Regions from separate parts of the Serratia sp. NFX21 genome, predicted to be linked through region 2. Evidence: predicted binding sites of a transcription regulator. Region 2 holds the regulator's gene; each other region holds the start of a gene.

Region 1 (7,137 bases), 1.3 Mb from region 2:
GCGTGCGGTTGAGCAGGCGCTGGAAGACAACTGTCCGCTGGTGTGTTTCTCAGCCAGTGGCGGTGCCCGTATGCAGGAAGCGCTGATGTCGCTGATGCAGATGGCGAAAACCAGTGCCGCACTGGCGAAACTGCAGGAGCGTGGTCTGCCGTACATTTCGGTACTGACCGACCCGACCATGGGTGGCGTTTCCGCCAGTCTGGCGATGCTGGGTGATATCAATATCGCCGAGCCGAAAGCGCTGATCGGCTTTGCCGGCCCACGCGTTATCGAACAGACGGTGCGTGAAAAACTGCCGCCGGGCTTCCAGCGCAGTGAGTTCCTGATTGAAAAAGGCGCGATCGACATGATCGTACGCCGTCCGGAAATGCGTCAGACCCTGGCGAGTATCCTTTCCAAGCTGACCAACCAGCCGCAGCCGCATTTCGATGAGGCCGCGCCGGTGTCCGAGCAGGAAAATCAGGCCGACGCCTGAGATCAATAGGTTCCCCGCGCCGGTAGCCATCGGCGCGGGGTTCAGCCGCCATTTTGTGGCTAAATGACGGCTGATAACGGAGAGCATCGCCTTTACCGCGGTGAGGGTGGTGCCCTGATGGATTAATGAACCCAAGTTCAGTGACGGGACTCATGCAAAACCACCAAATTCCCCAAGCCACGTCGCCATTGAGCTCGTGGCTTTTCTATCTGGAACGTCTGCACAGCCAGGCGATCGAACTCGGCCTGGAACGCGTACAGCGCGTTGCGGCGCATCTTGATTTACTCACTCCTGCACCGACGGTATTTACCGTAGCCGGGACCAATGGCAAAGGCACCACCTGTCGTACCCTGGAAACCATCCTGATGGCGGCCGGTTTGCGCGTTGGCGTCTACAGCTCGCCGCACCTGGTGCGTTATACCGAGCGGGTGCGCATTCAGGGCGATGAACTGAGTGAGGCCGAACACTGCCGCTCGTTCGCCGCCATTGAAGCGGGCCGGGGCGAAACTTCACTGACCTACTTCGAATTTGGCACCCTGTCGGCGCTGCAACTGTTCAAACAGGCTAAGCTTGACGTGGTGATCCTGGAAGTCGGGCTGGGTGGCCGCCTGGATGCGACCAATATCGTCGATCCGAGCGTGGCAGTGGTGACCAGCATTGCGCTGGATCATACCGACTGGCTGGGCAACGATCGCGAAAGCATTGGCCGCGAAAAGGCCGGGATCTTCCGCAGCGGCAAACCGGCGGTGGTGGGGGAACCGGATATGCCGGCCACCATTGGGCAGGTGGCGGAAACGCTGGGTGCCCAACTGTATCGCCGCGGCGATGCCTGGAGCTTCAGTGAACAGGGCGAACGCTGGCAGTGGCAAGGCGGCGGTACCTTGCTGACCGATTTGCCGATGCCCAACGTACCGTTAGCCAATGCGGCGACGGCACTGGCGGCGCTGCATTTTTCTGCGTTGGAAATTGATGAGCGGGCGATCTTCACCGGCTTGCAGCAGGCGACATTGCCTGGACGTTTCCAGATTGTGCGACGCGATCCGATGCTGATCCTCGACGTGGCGCATAATCCCCACGCGGCAGGTTACCTGGCCGGGCGTCTGGCGACCTTACCGCGCAATGGCGGCAAGGTGCGAGCGGTGGTGGGGATGTTGTCGGATAAAGACATCGCCGGCACCCTGGCCTGTTTGAGTGAGCAGGTCGATGAGTGGTATTGCGCGCCGCTGGACGGACCGCGCGGGGCCAGCGTCGAACTGTTGGCGCAATATTTGACGGAACCGCGGCAGTTTGCCGATGTCGAAACTGCCTGGCGTCAGGCTATGCAGGACGCAGATATTCAGGATATTGTGATCGTCTGTGGATCGTTCCACACCGTTGCACAGGTTATGGCGGCGTTAGACGAGCGGGGAGTGTGAGTGGCAAGTAAATTTCAAAACCGATTGGTCGGTACCGTGATTTTGGTCGCGCTGGGGGTGATTATCCTGCCAGGGCTGCTGGACGGTAAAAAGAAACATTATGAAGACGAATTCGCCGCCATTCCGTTGGTGCCGAAGGCCGGTGATGTGGAAGAAAACGACGTGGTGCCACCGGTAAGCCAACCGCTACCGGCACAGCCGCCGGAAGGCGCGGGCGCACTGGTTGAGCAGCAGGCGGCCAATGAGGCAGCAGCGCAGCAGGCAGTTCGCCAACCGACGCAGCAGCCGACGCTGGTGACCCCGCCGGTCGAATCCCGTCCACAACCGACGCCGCAGCCGCAGGTGAAGCCTAAACCGGTAGAAACCAAGCCGGTGGAAGTGAAACCAAAACCGGTACCGCAACCGAAACCGGTGGAGACGAAGCCGGTGGTGAAACCTGAGCCAACGCCAGTACCCAAGCCTGAGCCTGCACCCGTGCAGAAACCGGCGGAAGAGAAAGCGCCGGCAGGGCAGGCTTATGTGGTGCAGCTCGGTGCGCTGAAGAACGCTGCCAAGGTGAACGAGGTGGTGGCATCGCTCAGGCTGTCCGGTTACCGCGCCTTTACCGTGCCATCAACGCCGGTACAGGGCCAGATCACCCGGATCTACGTCGGCCCGGATGCCTCAAAACAGAAGCTGCAGTCTTCTCTGTCCGCGTTGAACTCGATCAGTGGTTTGAGCGGTCAGGTGAAGCCATACGGCGTACGTTAAGTTTATGGGGCGCAGCATGCTGTGCCCCATAATCGAGTCATGCCGATATAATCATTAAAAATAATGTGCCTTTCGTAGCTGAAATGGCCTATATAGGCGCGGCGATTGGGAATTTTTTTATCGCCGCTTTTTATTTGTAACGGGGCAGGAAAACCCCTACGCAAACGTTTACGTTTTCTGTTAGAATTCGCCGCGAAATGGATGCAGGGGCGATTCATCATTGGAATAGTTCATGGTCTGGATTGATTACGTCATTATAGCGGTGATTGGATTTTCGGCTCTGGTGAGCCTGATCCGAGGGTTTGTTCGCGAAGCATTGTCACTTGTGACATGGGGATGTGCGTTTTTTGTTGCCAGCCATTTCTACTCTTACCTTGCGGTCTACTTCACTCGTTTTGAAGATGAACTGGTGCGAAACGGCATCGCGATTGCCATCTTGTTTATCGCGACCCTGATCGTAGGCGCTATTGTTAACTATGTGATTAGCTCACTGGTAGAGAAAACCGGGTTATCAGGCACCGACCGGGTGCTGGGCGTCTGTTTTGGCGCACTGCGCGGCGTGTTGATCGTTTCGGCGATACTGTTTTTCCTGGATACCTTTACCGGCTTCTCACAAAGTACCGACTGGAAACAGTCGCAGCTGATCCCCCAGTTCAGTTACATCATCAGGTGGTTCTTTGACTACCTGCAGAGCACGTCGAGTTTCTTGCCGACCCATTTACCGGGGCGGTAGCGCTGATGAGGAAAAGACAACATGTGCGGTATTGTCGGTATCGCCGGTTTTATGCCGGTAAACCAGTCGATTTATGATGCGTTGATGGTGCTTCAGCACCGTGGCCAGGATGCCGCAGGCATCGTCACCATAGATGCCCACAATGGGTTCCGTCTGCGTAAGGCCAACGGTCTGGTGAAGGATGTGTTTGAGGCACGCCATATGCAGCGCTTGCAGGGCAACATGGGTATTGGCCATGTGCGCTACCCAACGGCTGGCAGCTCCAGTGCCTCAGAGGCTCAACCCTTTTATGTAAACTCGCCGTTCGGCTTGACGCTGGCACACAACGGCAACCTGACCAACGCCCATGAGCTGCGCCAAAAGCTGTTTGAAAGCGGCCGCCGCCATATCAACACCACCTCCGATTCCGAGATCCTGCTGAACGTACTGGCCAGTGAGCTGGATCGTTTCCAACATTATCCGCTGGAATCCGACAACATTTTCACCGCCGTTGCCGCCATGCATCAGCAACTGCGTGGCGCTTACGCCTGCGTAGCGATGATCATCGGTCACGGTCTGCTGGCATTCCGTGACCCTAACGGTATCCGCCCGTTGGTGATCGGCAAGCGTCAGCTTGAAGATGGCCGCAATGAATATATGGTGGCTTCCGAGAGCGTCGCACTGGACACGCTGGGCTTCGAATTCCTGCGCGACGTAGCGCCGGGCGAAGCGGTGTATATCACCGAGAAGGGCCAACTGTTCACTCGTCAGTGTGCAGAGAACCCGAAAACCAACCCGTGCCTGTTCGAATACGTCTATTTCGCTCGCCCCGACTCCTTTATGGACAAGATTTCGGTCTACAGCGCACGCGTGCGCATGGGGCAGAAGTTGGGTGAGAAGATTGCCCGCGAGTGGGAAGATTTGGACATCGACGTGGTGATCCCAATCCCGGAAACGTCCTGTGATATCGCGTTGGAAATCGCGCGCATCCTGGATAAGCCATACCGTCAGGGCTTTGTGAAGAACCGCTATGTTGGCCGTACCTTTATTATGCCGGGCCAACAGGCGCGCCGTAAGTCGGTACGTCGTAAGTTGAACGCCAACCGTGCCGAGTTCCGCGACAAGAATGTGCTGTTGGTGGATGATTCCATCGTGCGCGGCACCACTTCAGAGCAGATCGTTGAGATGGCGCGTGACGCCGGGGCGAAACGAGTTTACCTGGCTTCCGCTGCGCCGGAAATTCGCTTCCCTAACGTCTACGGCATCGATATGCCGAGTGCCAACGAACTGATCGCCCACGGCCGTGAAGTGGACGAAATCCGCCAGATCATCGGTGCCGATGGTTTGATCTTCCAGGACCTGGACGATCTGATTGAAGCGGTACGCGAAGAGAACCCGGACATCACCCAGTTCGAATGCTCGGTATTCAACGGTATCTACGTCACCAAAGACGTCGACCAGAGCTACCTCGAGTATCTGGAATCGCTGCGCAATGACGACGCCAAAGAAATACGTGGTCAGACCGAAGCCGAAAATCTGGAAATGCACAACGAAGGTTAAGTTTCATTCTTGACCAAAACAGTGCACCGCGGCGTTCGCTGCGGTGCATTATTCCTCCCTGACTTGCTTATGTAGCCCCATTGCGGCAAAGTCTGCCTGATCCTATTTTTCCTTGGCAGAGGCCAGCTTTATGAAACGACTCATCATCGGTATTTCCGGCGCCAGCGGCGCAATCTATGGCGTGCGCCTGCTACAGGTATTGCGCGACGTCGCAGAGGTGGAAACCCATTTGGTGATGAGTAATGCGGCGCGACAGACGCTGTCGCTGGAAACCGATCTCAGCCTGCGTGAAGTGCAGGCGCTGGCCGATGTGGTGCATGACTCGCGCGATATTGGTGCCAGCATTTCTTCCGGCTCGTTCAAAACGGCCGGTATGGTGATTTTTCCCTGTTCAATCAAAACCTTATCCGGTATTGCCAATAGCTACAGTGACGGCCTGCTGACGCGTGCCGCCGACGTGGTGCTGAAAGAACGCCGCCGGCTGGTGCTGTGCGTACGCGAAACCCCGTTGCATATCGGCCATCTGCGTCTGATGACCCAGGCGGCGGAAATGGGCGCGGTGATTATGCCGCCGGTACCGGCGTTTTATCATCGTCCTGCCAGCGTAGAAGACATCATCGATCAAACGGTAAACCGGGTGGTCGATCAGTTTGACATTGAATTACCGCAAGATTTATTTGCCCGCTGGCAAGGTGCCAATTAACAAATTTCTCCCCAATTTAGCACATTTGTGCAACACCGCACTGAATTAGGGCGGCGCATGCACCATAATGATCCCACTTCATCACGCTCACTGTTTCAAGGCTCTGGTATTTATCCACTGCCCGTGGCGCGGCCAACACTGGCCGATTTAATTTTGCGGTTATCGTCCCAGGAAACAGTTTTGTGAAGGCCGGAGCCGTTCCCTCCGCCTACAGCAACAAATGTGGCACGATTACTGCAAATTGATTTGGTGGAAAAGTAATGCCCGCAGTGGCATCAAAAAATCAATTTGAGGGTGATTTATGAAAAAGCTGGTTAAGGTTCTTCCTTTAGTCTTGGCTTTAAGCGCGGCAAGCAGCGCATTTGCCGCAGTACCATCAACGCTGAAGATCGGCACCGATCCGACCTATGCACCCTTTGAATCCAAAAATGCCAAGGGCGAGTTGGTCGGTTTTGATATCGATCTGGCCAAAGAGCTGTGCAAACGCATAAATACTAAATGTACCTTTGTGGAAAGCGATTTTGACGCGCTGATCCCGTCCCTGAAGGCGAAGAAAATTGACGCCATCATCTCTTCTCTGTCGATCACCGAAAAACGCCAGCAGGAAATTGCCTTCACCGACAAGCTGTATGCCGCTAACGCCCGCCTGATCGCGCCGAAAGGTTCCAAGCTGCTGCCTACCGTAGACGCGTTGAAAGGCAAGAGCGTCGGCGTGCTGCAGGGGACTACCCAGGAAGCCTATGCCAATGCCATGTGGCAGCCTAAGGGCATCACCGTCGTGCCTTATCAGAACCAGGATCTGGTGTATGCCGACCTGGCATCCGGCCGTATCGATGCGGCTTTCCAGGACGAAGTGGCAGGCAGCGATGGCTTCCTGAAACAGCCTCCAGGCAAGGATTATGCTTTTGCCGGTGAATCGGTGAAGGATGATAAATTCTTCGGCGTGGGGACCGGCATGGGCCTGCGCAAGACCGATACCGAGCTGAAGGCGGCGCTGGATAAAGCCTTTGCCGAAATGCGCAAAGACGGCACTTACGACAAGTATGCGAAGAAATATTTCGACTTTGACGTCTACGGCGGTTAATGCCGCTTACCGTTCCATGTTGTGACTACGGGGCTGGCCCGCCGGCCCCGATGGTTCGGGATCCAATGACGACAGGGTGAAGTAAATGCTGCAAGGCTATTCCCAATTGATATTAGAGGGGGCTCTGGTGACGCTGGAGCTGGCCCTCAGTTCCGTACTGCTGGCGCTGGTCATCGGTTTGATCGGTGCCGGCGGCAAGCTTTCCCAAAATCGCCTGCTTTCTACCGTGTTTGGCGCTTATACCACGCTGATCCGTGGCGTACCCGATCTGGTGCTGATGCTGCTGATTTTCTACGGCCTGCAAATTGCGCTCAACAACCTCACCGAACTGCTTGGCTTCGCGCAAATCGATATTGATCCGCTCAGCGCGGGCATTATCACCCTCGGGTTTATCTACGGCGCTTATTTCACCGAAACCTTTCGCGGTGCCTATATGGC
Region 2 (7,137 bases):
CTTTTCGCAAATCATCCGCAGCTTGGCTTCTTGCGCTTCTTCCAGCGTAGTGGCTTCTTTCCAGTAGGCGCAGGAATATTGCATATGCGGATCGAGCATCTGCGTAAACAGATCGTTCCCCAGATCGTAATGTTCTTTCCCGACTATCCAGGCGCGTTTCTTCGATTGCAAATTGGTGAGTCGCGCGGCGGCAATACGCAAAGTATCTTTAAGATGGTGGGGGAGTTTCTTTTCCAGACCGGCACGGACCACGTGTTGAAAGAATATATCCAGCCGTTCACATTCCCACCAGCCGTCCATATAACTTTCACCCAGGCCCAGAGAGCCTTCTTGCAGCACGCGTTTAAAAAAATTGGGGTTTTTAACCTGAATATCGAATGGGCGCGAGCCGTTTATTTCAATACCGGCCATGCTGAGCATTTCATGAGCGATACGGTACCATGGGTTGTCCTGGATGCTCACATCTTCTATACACGATGAACTCATAGCTTCTCCATCACCTTCTTCTGACTTATGACCCGCCAAAAAATAGCTTAGACAAATTCTGCGGGTGCATACGTTTACCTACGGTAAAAAGTCCCGTGGCGTCTGATATCCGACTATGAACAGAGGAAAATTTTAAGAAGGTTCCTGCGCAAGAAACGCTGGAAAGACAATCCTTAAAAAAGTGTGACGCCATACGCGTACACAACAGCAATTTGTGATAAAGAAATTATAAAAGTGTTATTTTAAAAGGTCGTTTTGAGTATAGGCTTGCCGAGGCGCTTACTCAACTGTAAATCGCACTCGGCAAAAATATTCTTTAAGTGATTATTAATACATATAATTATGACGCAGAGTTAGCATGTTCCTGTCGCGTCGCCTGCTGTTCATCCATCACTTTTCCCCGTTGCAGCATATAGCCCAATGCGGCTAATACTACCGTAGAAACCATCACCGTCACCGTTGCCAACAGCGGCTGTTCGATAAAGGCCGATACCAGCATGCTGGCGACAAAACACAGCCCCAACTGCAGGGTGTTTTGCAGCGCTGCGGCTTTGCCTGTGCCTTCCGGGAACGGGGTTAACGCATTCGCCACTACGATTGGGTAGCTGGCACCGTTGACCAGCGCCATCACGCAGAACGGGATCAGCAGCGTGGTGAGCGTTGGCTCGGTCAGCGTGGCAACCAGATATAACGCCACCATGCTGATGCCATAAGCTACCAGCAGCCACGGCAGTAAGGTGTTGCCATTAATGCGATTTAACGCGGTGCGGCAGCCATAACCCCCTAACAGGAAGGCCAGGGTCTGCGGCACATAGCTCAGGCCGATATCATTTGGGCTGTACCCCATATCGCCAAGAATAAAGGGTGAACCGGTCAGCCAGGCGAAGAAGCCGGCTGAGCAGGCGGCAAAGATGGTAACGCTGCCGCTGAACACCGGGGATTTAAGCAGTTGCCAGAAGGTCAGGCTGTTTTTCTTTTCTGCGGAAGGCAAGGGTTTGGCGTTTTCTTTCAACAGCAGAGTCGGCAGCAGGAGAATGATGGTAATGCCCAGCAGCACGGCAAAAATGGCACGCCAACCCATGTGGTTCAACAGCCAGGCTCCGACCAACGGCGCCAGCGCTGGTGAAAGTGCCACCAACGGCATAATGGTAGCGAAGACCCGGTTGGCCTTGCCTTCACGGTAGCGGTCAATCACCAGTGCCTGCCAGGTAACGGCGGCGGAACAGACGCCAATGGCCTGGATGAAACGCAGTGACCACAGTTGAACGGCATTTTGTACCCACAGCATGCCCAGGCAACCCAGGGCAAACAGCGCCAGGCCAATCAGCAACACCGGTTTACGGCCGAGGCGGTCGGAAAGTGGCCCCCAGAGCAATTGAGCAAAGGCGAAGCCGGCCAGGAAGATACTCAGGCTGGCGCTGATCGCCCCGGCGGAAATTTGCAGGTCTTGCTGCATTATGCCAAAGGCGGGCAGGTACATGTCGGTGGCCAGGTAACCCAGCATACTCAGGCCGGCAAGATAGAACATAAAACCAAAGGAATTTCGCATGGTATTTCTCATTAATATTTTATTGTCGCAGGTTTTTAGCGCCGGCAAGTGTATCCGGCTGGATCTCTGCTTGTGAAACGGTAATATTTGCGAGGTGCTGTTAAAAAAATTGAAGGCAGGGTTATGTGGTCTGAATATTCTCTCGATGTGGTAGATGCGGTCGCCCGCACCGGCAGCTTCAGCGCAGCGGCGCATGAGCTGCACCGAGTGCCCTCGGCGGTCAGTTATACCGTGCGGCAATTGGAACAATGGCTGGCGGTTCCGCTGTTTGAACGGCGTCATCGTGACGTGGAACTGACCCCGGCCGGCGTGGTGTTTGTGCAGGAGGCACGCAGTGTCATCAAAAAAATGCTCGACACCCGCCGCCAGTGTCAACAGGTGGCTAACGGTTGGCGTGGCCAACTGAAAATTGCGGTAGACATCATTGTTAAACCCCAGCGCTGCCGCCAACTGGTTCTGGACTTCTATCGCCATTTCCCCGACGTAGAACTGATGGTCCAACCTGAGGTGTTTAACGGCGTCTGGGATGCGCTGGTGGACGGGCGTGCTGATATGGCTATTGGGGCGACGCGTGCGGTGCCGGTCGGGGGCGGGTTTGCCTTTCGCGATATGGGCGACATGCGCTGGCTGTGCGTGGTCAGTCCGCAGCATCCGCTGGCGATGATGGATGGCCTGTTGAATGATGAGCAACTGCGGCCTTTCCCGTCGCTGTGTCTGGAAGATACCTCGCGCAACCTGCCCAAGCGGGTCACCTGGACACTGGACAACCAACGGCGGCTGGTGGTGCCGGACTGGGCCTCGGCGCTGGATTGTCTGTGTGCCGGCCTGTGCGTTGGCATGATGCCGGCGCATCAGGCCTTGCCATTGGTGCAGCGTGGGGAACTGGTAGCGTTGCAGCTGCAGCAGCCGTTTCCGGCCAGCCCCTGTTGTCTGACCTGGCAGCAGAATACGCCATCACCGGCGATGGCCTGGCTGTTGGATTACCTGGGGGACAGTGAAACGCTGAATCAGGAATGGCTAAGCGAAGTGGTGCCGGAAACCACAGCGGCTTCCGGCATTAGCAATTAGCGGCGGTAATCGATGAATGGGCCGTCAGCGACCGAACGACGCTCAATCAGTTTCGGATGCACTTCAATCACCTGCGACTCTTCACGCTTGCTGATAATACGGTCCAGCAACATGGTGAACGCCATTTCACCCAAACGCTCTTTGGGTTGATGAATGGTGGTCAGTGCCGGGGTGAAATAGCGGGCGTTACGCACGTTATCGTAGCCAATCACCGAAATGTCTTGTGGCACCCGCAGCCCAAGTTCGTCGGCGGCGCAGATCGCGCCCATCGCCATGATGTCGCCGCCGCAGAATACCGCGGTCGGGCGATGTTTTTGCGACAGGATCTGGTGCATGGCCTTGTAGCCGGATTCCGGCTCAAAGTCACCCTGAACAATCCACTCGTCACGTACTTCAATATTGGCTTCTTCCATGGCTTTTAAAAAGCCCTGATGGCGGCCGCCACCGGTATTGCGCGACAGTTGGCCTGGAATGGCTCCAATATCGCGGTGACCGCGTTCAATCAGATAACGCCCGGCCAGATAGCCGCCGGCGAAGGCGTTATCAATGATGCTATCGGTAAAATCACCGCGGGCCGCGCCCCAGTCCATCACAACCATTGGGATGTTGCGGTAGTCTTCCAGCATGCCGAGCAATTGGTCTGGATATTCCGAACACATCACCAGCAGACCATCAACACGCTTTTGCGCCAGCATCGCCAGATAGGCCCGCTGTTTGTCCAGATTGTTGTGCGAGTTACATAAAATCAGCGTATAGCCTTTGCTGTAGCAGCTGTTTTCTACCGCCTCGATCACTTCGGCAAAGTAGGGGGCTTCGCTGGAGGTGGCCAGCAGGCCAATCGATTTGGTGTGATTGACCTTCAGGCTGCGCGCTACGGCGCTGGGTGAGTAATGCAGCTCTTTAATCGCAGCGCCAACGGCCGCTTTTGTCTCTTCGGCGACGAAACGAGTCTTATTGATGACGTGCGAAACGGTGGTGGTGGAAACGCCAGCGCGTTTGGCCACATCTTTAATCGTTGCCATGTAAAGAATGACTCCTGAACTCACATGTTGCAGTATGTAAGTGTGATGTTAATCGTTTGCCTGCGTAGATCCTTCTCCAAAGAAGCGAAAACTGAGTTTTTAGTGTGTTGAAGTCGTCAGCGCTTGGTCAGGAGGGGCATTTTGCCGGTACACAGTTGTGAACTGCGAATTTTGTCCCATATTGAGCCAAAGTGGAAGAGGTAATCGGTATAATAAACCGGGAAATGATAACAAGATTTTATTGTTCAACTGTGTGAAAATGGTTTGACGCATTAATTGTGTGCCTTTTACCCTTGGGAAACCCAATCTGAAAAGGAGTTGTAATGGATACCGATCTGAAAATGTCACTGTTCACCACCGTTTGTGCGCTGGCCGTGATTATTGCTTTCAGCTTCACCGCTGCTTTGAACTGATCCCCTCAAGTAAAACAGGCGCAGCCCGCTGCGCCTGATTGTTTTTCCCCGCGTTACGCCAGGTTCTTTTCCACAAATGCCCAGTTAACCAGTGCCCAGAAGTTTTCCAGGTAGGCAGGTCGTGCGTTGCGGTAATCGATGTAATAGGCGTGTTCCCAAACGTCGACGGTCAGCAGCGGTTTATCATCACCGGTTAGCGGTGTCGCTGCGTTCGAGGTGTTAACAATCGCCAGCGAACCCTCCGGTTTTTTCACCAGCCAGGTCCAGCCTGCGCCAAAGTTTTTCACTGCGGCGTCGCTGAATTGCTGTTTAAATTCGGCGAAAGAACCAAATGCCTGATTAATCGCCACGGCCAGTTTACCTTCAGGCTCACCGCCGCCCTGTGGCGACAGACAGTGCCAATAGAAAGTGTGGTTCCATACCTGAGCGGCATTATTGAAGATGCCGCCGTCAGAGGCCTTAACGATCTCTTCGAGGGACAACCCTTCAAACTTGCTGCCTTTCAGCAGATTGTTCAGGTTCACCACGTAGGCGTTGTGATGCTTGCCATAATGGTATTCCAGAGTTTCTGCGGAAATGTGCGGTTCGAGGGCGTTTTTTTCATAAGGTAATGCAGGAAGTTCGAACGACATTGCTTTCTCCTTGTACAGTGCCAGTCCACCGTCGTAACAACGGGTATTAGATTGACCTGTTTTTATTGTGGGTATTTAGCTTAGCAATTTTCGCGATGAATTACAGGGGGAACGGGCAAGGGATTGGCTATGACTACGAGGTTTGGGGAAACGATCAGGGGAGAGCGGCTGACAGTGCCAGCCGCAAGGGAGTTTATCGAATGGTTTTTGGCGTGACTACCCGGCGTGCGCCGATGTAGTGGTTTTGCCAGTAGTCGTTATCGAGCTGGCTGATGCGGATTTCTTCACCGGTACGCGGGGACTGAATGAATTTGCCGTTACCCAAATAAACCCCAACATGGTCGGCCACGCCGCGGTTGTTAATGCGGAAGAACACCAGATCGCCGCTTTCCAGCTCACTCTTCTTGATCGGCGCTGCGTCACGCAGGTGATACATCTCGTTGGCGGTACGCGGCATTTTAATTTTAACGATGTCTTTATAGGCGTAATAAATCAGACCGCTACAGTCAAAGCCGGTTCTTGGCGAGGAGCCACCCCAGCGATAAGGTTTACCCATTTGATCCATCAGCTTGGCCATCGCGGTTTGCTTGGCATGCTGGTAGCGTTTTTTGTGCGCAGGGCTGAGCTTCAGTGGTTTTTCGTCAGCCACCAATTTGGCGGTTGCCATACCGGTTTCACGATGGCGCCCATAGCCTTTTTTATAGCCCTTCTTCGGCGGGGTCACTTTAATTTTGGCTATTTTATGAGTTTTGTTTTTCGATTTTGTGCTAACGATCTTTTTAGCGGTTTTTTCTGTTTTGGCTTTGGAGACCTTGGCGGTTTTCTGCGGAGTAGTGACTTTTACTTTTTTGCTGCTGGCCTTAACCGCTTTCTTTTTCTTGCGGTCATCCGGCCGGGCTTCGTTTACGTGGCTCTTGCGCTGCTCAGCGGCAACACGTGCCTGTGGCGCTGCATGCGCCAGATTAAAGAATAGCTGTGTAAACAACAGCACAAAAAGCGTAAGAATTAAACGCATGTCGACGTTACCAACCTTGGCCCCGGAACAGATATCGAATGAGTGACAGTATTCCCGAATTTCGCCATATAAAACAGCGAAGAACTCATAAATGATAATCCATATTGTGAGAAAACGTTAATAGCATTTTTTTTGCCGAAAAATCAAACTGTTGATGTATAAAAAACCAACAATGACCGCCAGGGAATTTATTAAGGTGCACTTTTTGACAGGAAATATATTAGTGAAATGGCCGGATTAAAAATGTTATTCTGAGCATATGTTTTGACCGGAAAGGCCCTGCCGGTGAGACGCGACTGACAACGGGGGAATGCCCTTGCAAAAGATGGCGTTTTCTTGCAACTGTTCCAGCCGCTACAATAGCCAGTGTGATGCATGTTGTAGCCATGAGATTTGGCTTGAGGAAGCAATATAATGACGACGACGATTGAAAAAATTCAGCACCAGATCACTGAGAACCCAATTCTGCTGTACATGAAAGGTTCACCGAAATTGCCAAACTGCGGTTTCTCGGCGCAAGCCGTGCAGGCACTGTCTGCCTGTGGCGAACGCTTTGCTTACGTTGATATTCTGCAGAACCCGGACATCCGTTCCGAGTTGCCGAAATACGCCAACTGGCCGACCTTCCCGCAGCTGTGGGTAGACGGTGAGCTGGTCGGCGGCTGTGATATCATCATGGAAATGTATCAGCGCGGCGAATTGCAGCAGCTGATCAAAGAAACGGCAGAGAAGTACAAACAGCAGGAAGACCAGCAGCCATAATCGGCTCGGTTTTATTGTTGGAAGTCATCGGGCGGTGCCAGCTAATACTGGGCCGCCCGATTTTTTTCTTAGTCGGTATTCGTGACCGCCAGCGGCCAACCGCCAAGGCGTTTCCAGCGGTTAACCAGCTCGCAGAACAGCTGAGCGGTTTGCTCGGTGTCATACAGCGCTGAATGGGCCTGGGCACTAT
Region 3 (7,137 bases), 2.0 Mb from region 2:
AACCACCGACCTCACCCTTATCAGGGGTGCGCTCTAACCACCTGAGCTACAAGCCTATAAAGGTATTTCTGCTCGTTACTTTCTATCAGACAATCTGTGTGAGCACTTCACGCAATCAATATCATTAGGTAAGGAGGTGATCCAACCGCAGGTTCCCCTACGGTTACCTTGTTACGACTTCACCCCAGTCATGAATCACAAAGTGGTAAGCGCCCTCCCGAAGGTTAAGCTACCTACTTCTTTTGCAACCCACTCCCATGGTGTGACGGGCGGTGTGTACAAGGCCCGGGAACGTATTCACCGTAGCATTCTGATCTACGATTACTAGCGATTCCGACTTCACGGAGTCGAGTTGCAGACTCCGATCCGGACTACGACGTACTTTATGAGGTCCGCTGGCTCTCGCGAGTTCGCTTCTCTTTGTATACGCCATTGTAGCACGTGTGTAGCCCTACTCGTAAGGGCCATGATGACTTGACGTCATCCCCACCTTCCTCCGGTTTATCACCGGCAGTCTCCTTTGAGTTCCCACCATTACGTGCTGGCAACAAAGGATAAGGGTTGCGCTCGTTGCGGGACTTAACCCAACATTTCACAACACGAGCTGACGACAGCCATGCAGCACCTGTCTCAGAGTTCCCGAAGGCACTAAGCTATCTCTAGCGAATTCTCTGGATGTCAAGAGTAGGTAAGGTTCTTCGCGTTGCATCGAATTAAACCACATGCTCCACCGCTTGTGCGGGCCCCCGTCAATTCATTTGAGTTTTAACCTTGCGGCCGTACTCCCCAGGCGGTCGACTTAACGCGTTAGCTCCGGAAGCCACGCCTCAAGGGCACAACCTCCAAGTCGACATCGTTTACAGCGTGGACTACCAGGGTATCTAATCCTGTTTGCTCCCCACGCTTTCGCACCTGAGCGTCAGTCTTTGTCCAGGGGGCCGCCTTCGCCACCGGTATTCCTCCAGATCTCTACGCATTTCACCGCTACACCTGGAATTCTACCCCCCTCTACAAGACTCTAGCTTGCCAGTTTCAAATGCAGTTCCCACGTTAAGCGCGGGGATTTCACATCTGACTTAACAAACCGCCTGCGTGCGCTTTACGCCCAGTAATTCCGATTAACGCTTGCACCCTCCGTATTACCGCGGCTGCTGGCACGGAGTTAGCCGGTGCTTCTTCTGCGAGTAACGTCAATGCAATGTGCTATTAACACACTACCCTTCCTCCTCGCTGAAAGTGCTTTACAACCCGAAGGCCTTCTTCACACACGCGGCATGGCTGCATCAGGCTTGCGCCCATTGTGCAATATTCCCCACTGCTGCCTCCCGTAGGAGTCTGGACCGTGTCTCAGTTCCAGTGTGGCTGGTCATCCTCTCAGACCAGCTAGGGATCGTCGCCTAGGTGAGCCATTACCCCACCTACTAGCTAATCCCATCTGGGCACATCTGATGGCGTGAGGCCCGAAGGTCCCCCACTTTGGTCCGAAGACGTTATGCGGTATTAGCTACCGTTTCCAGTAGTTATCCCCCTCCATCAGGCAGTTTCCCAGACATTACTCACCCGTCCGCCGCTCGTCACCCAGAGAGCAAGCTCTCCTGTGCTACCGCTCGACTTGCATGTGTTAGGCCTGCCGCCAGCGTTCAATCTGAGCCATGATCAAACTCTTCAATTAAAAGCTTGATTTGCTTCAACTCGTGAAGCGATGCTCGAAAATAACTTTCGTAATAGTCGTTCAGTTGGACAAGCCAACGAAACAACTTATTGCTTGGTCACTCTTCAAGACTTGATATTTTTTCGAACCCGAAGGTTCTGGATATCGTCTTGTGGAGTGCCCACACAGATTGTCTGATAAATTGTTAAAGAGCAGTGAGTTAGCCGCCGTAGCTTGCTATCTCGAGGTGGCGTATATTACGCTTTCCTCTTTCAGAGTCAACCCCTAAATTTCAGGATTTTTTCTCTTCGAACCCCGGAGACTCTGTGAAGTTGTTCACATGTTCCGTGTCGATGGAGGCGCATTATAGGGAGTTCTCAGGAGGCCGCAATAGGTATTTTCGACAAAAACGATCGTTTGCTGCATTCCACAGCAAAACCCCGCTTTATACCCTGTTGTTAACAAACTTATCCACAGAAGTGATTTGCCCGGAAATTTTACGAGCGCCACGCAAACGTTTTCGCTACAATTCCCCGCGACGAAACGCTCCCCTTTTTACGGGGGCGTTACCTGAATCTGTGCCTGATTACCCCTTTATAGAGAGAAAAACCTTTCCTTATAAAGAGTAGAAGGTGGAAATTCACGTAACGCTCTTTTATTGCGACTCCAAAGCCAAGGGATAAAACCATGCAACAACCTCGTCCAATCCGCCGGGCCCTGCTCAGCGTCTCTGACAAAGCCGGTATCGTTGAATTCGCCGAAGCGCTGTCCCAGCGTGGCGTTGAACTGCTCTCCACCGGTGGCACCGCCCGCCTGCTGGCAGATGCCGGCCTGCCTGTTACCGAAGTTTCCGACTACACCGGCTTCCCGGAAATGATGGACGGACGAGTAAAGACCCTGCACCCCAAAGTACACGGCGGTATTCTCGGCCGCCGCGGCCAGGACGACGCCATCATGGGTCAGCATGACATCAAGCCGATCGACATGGTGGTGGTAAACCTCTATCCGTTCGCCCAGACCGTGGCGCGCCCGAACTGCTCACTGGAAGACGCGGTCGAGAACATCGACATCGGCGGCCCAACCATGGTGCGCTCCGCGGCCAAGAACCACAAAGACGTCGCCATCGTGGTAAAGAGCAGCGACTACGCCGCTATTATTACCGAGATGGATAACAACGACGGTTCACTGCAATACACCACCCGTTTCGATCTGGCCATCAAAGCCTTCGAGCACACCGCCGCTTACGACAGCATGATCGCCAACTACTTCGGCGCGCTGGTTCCGGCCTACCACGGCGATACCGAACAACCTGCCGGTCGTTTCCCTCGCACCCTGAACCTCAACTATATAAAGAAGCAGGATATGCGCTACGGTGAGAACAGCCACCAGCAAGCGGCCTTCTATATAGAAGAGAACGTTCAGGAAGCCTCTGTCGCCACCGCGGAACAACTGCAAGGCAAAGCGCTGTCCTACAACAACATCGCCGACACCGACGCCGCACTGGAATGTGTGAAGGAGTTCGCCGAGCCGGCCTGCGTGATCGTCAAGCACGCCAACCCATGCGGTGTGGCGATCGGCGATGATATTCTGGCTGCCTATGAGCACGCCTATCAAACCGACCCGACCTCTGCTTTCGGCGGCATCATCGCCTTTAACCGCGAACTGGACGCCGCTACCGCACAGGCCATTATCAGCCGTCAGTTTGTGGAAGTGATTATCGCGCCGAGCATCAGTCAGGAAGCTCGCTCCCTGTTGGCAGCCAAACAGAACGTGCGCGTACTGGCCTGCGGCCAATGGCAGCAACGTATTGCCGCTCTCGACTTCAAACGTGTCAACGGTGGCCTGCTGGTGCAAGACCGCGATCTGGGTATGGTGAGCGAAGGCGACCTGCGCGTGGTATCTGAACGTCAGCCGACCGCGCAGGAACTGCGTGATGCGCTGTTCTGTTGGAAGGTCGCCAAGTTCGTGAAGTCCAACGCTATCGTCTATGCACGTGACAACATGACCATCGGCATAGGCGCCGGCCAGATGAGCCGCGTTTACTCTGCCAAGATCGCCGGGATCAAAGCCGCGGACGAAGGCCTGGAAGTCAAAGGCTCCGCCATGGCGTCTGACGCTTTCTTCCCGTTCCGTGATGGCATCGATGCCGCCGCAGCGGTGGGCATCAGCTGCGTGATCCAGCCAGGCGGTTCGATCCGCGATGATGAAGTGATTGCCGCCGCCAATGAGCACGGTATCGCGATGATCTTCACCGACATGCGCCACTTCCGCCATTAATCCTTCTTTTGCCGCGTGCGCTACGGCGCACGCTCTGCGTGGAGCACCTGATGAATATTTTAATTATCGGCAACGGCGGGCGTGAACACGCGCTGGCCTGGAAAGCCGCTCAGTCACCGTTGGCAGATAAAGTCTATGTTGCGCCGGGCAATGCCGGTACCGCATTAGAAAGCAATCTCGAGAACGTCGCGATCTCCGCTACCGATATTCCGGCGCTGGTTGCCTTTGCCCAGAGTCATGACATTGGTCTCACCATCGTCGGGCCGGAAGCGCCGCTGGTGATTGGCGTGGTTGATGCCTTCCAGGCCGCCGGCCTGAAAATCTTTGGGCCATCTCAGGCAGCAGCCCAGCTAGAAGGCTCTAAAGCCTTTACCAAAGACTTCCTGGCGCGTCATAACATCCCAAGCGCCGAGTACCAAAACTTTACCGAGGTTGAACCGGCGCTGGCTTATCTGCGCAGCAAAGGCGCACCTATCGTCATCAAGGCCGACGGCCTGGCCGCAGGCAAGGGCGTAATCGTCGCCATGACGCTGCAGGAAGCCGAAGACGCGGTGCAGGACATGTTGGCCGGTAACGCTTTTGGCGATGCAGGTCACCGTATCGTGATAGAAGAGTTCCTTGAAGGTGAAGAAGCCAGCTTTATCGTGATGGTCGACGGCGAGAACGTGGTGCCGATGGCCACCAGCCAGGATCACAAACGCGTCGGCGACGGTGATACCGGCCCGAACACCGGTGGCATGGGTGCCTACTCCCCGGCACCGGTAGTCACCGATGAAATCCACCAGCGCGCCATGGATCAGGTCATCTGGCCAACCGTGCGTGGCATGGCTGCGGAAGGTAATACCTACGTCGGTTTCCTTTACGCCGGGTTGATGATCTCCGCCGACGGCCAGCCAAAGGTGATTGAGTTCAACTGCCGCTTTGGCGATCCGGAGACCCAACCGATCATGCTGCGCCTGCGTTCTGATCTGGTCGAGCTGTGTCTGGCAGGTGCGGAAGGCAAGCTGGGCGAGAAAACGTCCGAGTGGGATGAACGTCCTGCGCTAGGCGTAGTGTTGGCCGCCGGTGGTTATCCGGGTGATTACAACAACGGTGAAGTCATCCAAGGTCTGCCACAGCAGGAAAGTGCCGACGGTAAAGTGTTCCACGCCGGTACCCGCATGCAGGGCAATGACGTGGTCACCAGCGGTGGACGCGTGCTGTGCGTAACCGCACTGGGTGAGTCGGTGGCTCAAGCGCAACAACGCGCCTATCAATTAGCGGAAGGTATTCAGTGGCCGGGGAGTTTCAGCCGCAAAGACATTGGCTACCGTGCGATTGCGCGCGGCAAATGATCTGAACACCGCAACGCTCTTGGGCTCCGCAATGCGGGGCCTTTTTTATAGCTGGTCTTCTTTCGGTTCCCAGCGGCAAAAATCGTCGTTCGCTACCAGCAGCAGTTCACGCCCTTCCGGCGCATCCAACCAGGCTATATTCACCGGCTGGCTGCTATTACGGGCACGTCGCGCGATCCAGGCTTCGGCACTGCTATCCAGATCCGGTTTCAACGTTTGACCATCACAGGTTTGTACTACTCCCTGCTGCCAACGCCCCTGCAGCAGCTTCACCTTACCAGCGCGCAGCGCATTGCTTAGTTCCAGCACGCGTCGTGCCTGATATTGATACAGCGCGATTTCATCGGCGGTCAGTTGTTCACGCCGCGTGGCCAGTTGGCGCTGCATAAAGCTTACTCCGCCGTCATCGGCAAAGCGCAATTGAATGGAGTCTTGATCGCCATCGGCGTCAGTGCGTTTGATTTGGCGCAGCTTGCCGTCTTGATATTCGTACAGCGTGGTAACGGTGCCCGGACCACGATAGGGACTGTAGACGCTCATCAACACCAGCGGGCGGTGCCGCTCGTCATCTTTACGCCACAGGCGCATAACGCCCTGGTCGGCCACATAACCGCTGGCACTAAAGGAAGGAAGATCTGAATGACTGCTGCAGGCGCTCAGGCCAGCGGCAATGCCGATGACCATAAGCGCCTGTCGGATAAACAAAAGGGGCACAATTGCCCCTCTGTTTAATCTTTTCACCAACACGCAGTATTACTTAACTGCGTCTTTCAGTGCTTTACCAGAAACGAACGCAGGCACGTTAGCAGCTGCGATTTTGATTTCTTTACCAGTCTGCGGGTTGCGACCAGTGCGCTCGTTGCGGTGGTTTACCTTGAAAGTACCGAAACCAACCAATTGTACTGCATCACCTTCTTTCAGAGACTCAGTAATAGCAGCCAGGGTGGATTCCAGAGCCAGTTTAGCTTGTGCTTTGGAAAGGTCAGCCTTGTCCGCGATTACATCAATCAGTTGAGTCTTGTTCATAAGTTATCCTTACAGTGTGTTTATCGTTTGCAAAGCATCGAGTGCGACGGATATGCCGATGTACAGCACTCCCTGCATACACGCACCGATAGCCACTTTTTTTCCGCCCCCCAAATGTAGACCAGACAGGGTGCGGATGTGAAGCCTTAAGGCACGACAAATGAGGCGTTAAATCACGTTTTCTTGCCTTATTGCGTTAATTTTATCCCGATATTACTAACCGCGGCCTCGCGGAGGTCAGAACGCAACCCTTTGATCAGTTCTAAATCGCGCTCTTCGCAGTCAGCCAACAGGCGGAAAATTTCCCATTGGATGTCCCATTCTTCCTCTACCGCAGGCAGAACCTTGAGCTCATCGTCGGTCATTTCTTTACCGGCCTGAGTCATTTCCAACATCGCCACGGTGCGAATAGACGTTTCGCTGATGGCGATGGCGTGCTCTAGCGTCTCCCCGCTGAGTCGCGAATGGATCAGTTCCCCTAATGCGATACAGGCGTCAATCGCCGGGTAAACGCCGTAAAGATCGTAATCTTCTGCCGCGGGTATCGCCTCTTCCAACTTCTCCAGCTGGCTGTCAAAGTTGACCTTGGCGTCCTTGACCACCAGAGTTTCCCACACCAAATCCAGAATGCGGCGGTAAATTGCCGGTTCGCCGAACTCGGTTTGCAGGCAGAACATCTGGTAATTCGGATACATACGCTCGCACAAACTGGCCATAAAGGTCAAATGTTGCCAGCTTTCAAGCTTTTCCAGACGTAAATGAATCGGGTTACGTAGCATTATTCACTCTCTTACGCGTTATCTGCGCCGCAGTGTACCCGAAATCGGTCATTGCGACACCTCTGGATGC

The links. The regulator PurR, encoded in region 2, represses purine synthesis genes. The targets are predictions, from matches to a motif close to CANGCAAACGTTTGCNTG.
Region 1: the regulator PurR is predicted to act here: its motif matches at 2,798-2,815, upstream of cvpA (colicin V production protein).
Region 3: the regulator PurR is predicted to act here: its motif matches at 2,159-2,176, upstream of purH (bifunctional phosphoribosylaminoimidazolecarboxamide formyltransferase/IMP cyclohydrolase).

What each region holds. Positions count from the first base shown of each region.
Region 1 is NZ_CP183196.1:4,072,644-4,079,780, reverse strand. Features, by position in the region: gene accD (acetyl-CoA carboxylase, carboxyltransferase subunit beta) at 1-475, shown strand, start outside; gene folC (bifunctional tetrahydrofolate synthase/dihydrofolate synthase) at 628-1,890, shown strand; gene dedD (cell division protein DedD) at 1,891-2,640, shown strand; gene cvpA (colicin V production protein) at 2,873-3,373, shown strand; gene purF (amidophosphoribosyltransferase) at 3,395-4,912, shown strand; gene ACNT1W_RS19055 (UbiX family flavin prenyltransferase) at 5,043-5,615, shown strand; gene hisJ (histidine ABC transporter substrate-binding protein HisJ) at 5,917-6,699, shown strand; gene hisQ (histidine ABC transporter permease HisQ) at 6,785-7,137, shown strand, end outside.
Region 2 is NZ_CP183196.1:2,784,472-2,791,608, forward strand. Features, by position in the region: gene cfa (cyclopropane fatty acyl phospholipid synthase) at 1-486, opposite strand, end outside; gene punC (purine nucleoside transporter PunC) at 827-2,035, opposite strand; gene punR (DNA-binding transcriptional activator PunR) at 2,159-3,103, shown strand; gene purR (HTH-type transcriptional repressor PurR) at 3,100-4,125, opposite strand; gene ACNT1W_RS13260 (YnhF family membrane protein) at 4,449-4,538, shown strand; gene sodB (superoxide dismutase [Fe]) at 4,592-5,170, opposite strand; gene ACNT1W_RS13270 (C40 family peptidase) at 5,364-6,185, opposite strand; gene ACNT1W_RS13275 (Grx4 family monothiol glutaredoxin) at 6,600-6,947, shown strand; gene rnt (ribonuclease T) at 7,016-7,137, opposite strand, start outside.
Region 3 is NZ_CP183196.1:791,284-798,420, reverse strand. Features, by position in the region: tRNA gene ACNT1W_RS03715 (tRNA-Ile) at 1-56, opposite strand, end outside; rRNA gene ACNT1W_RS03710 (16S ribosomal RNA) at 130-1,672, opposite strand; gene purH (bifunctional phosphoribosylaminoimidazolecarboxamide formyltransferase/IMP cyclohydrolase) at 2,339-3,928, shown strand; gene purD (phosphoribosylamine--glycine ligase) at 3,979-5,262, shown strand; gene ACNT1W_RS03695 (DUF1481 domain-containing protein) at 5,308-5,946, opposite strand; gene hupA (nucleoid-associated protein HU-alpha) at 6,016-6,288, opposite strand; gene ACNT1W_RS03685 (YjaG family protein) at 6,477-7,067, opposite strand; gene nfi (deoxyribonuclease V) at 7,116-7,137, opposite strand, start outside.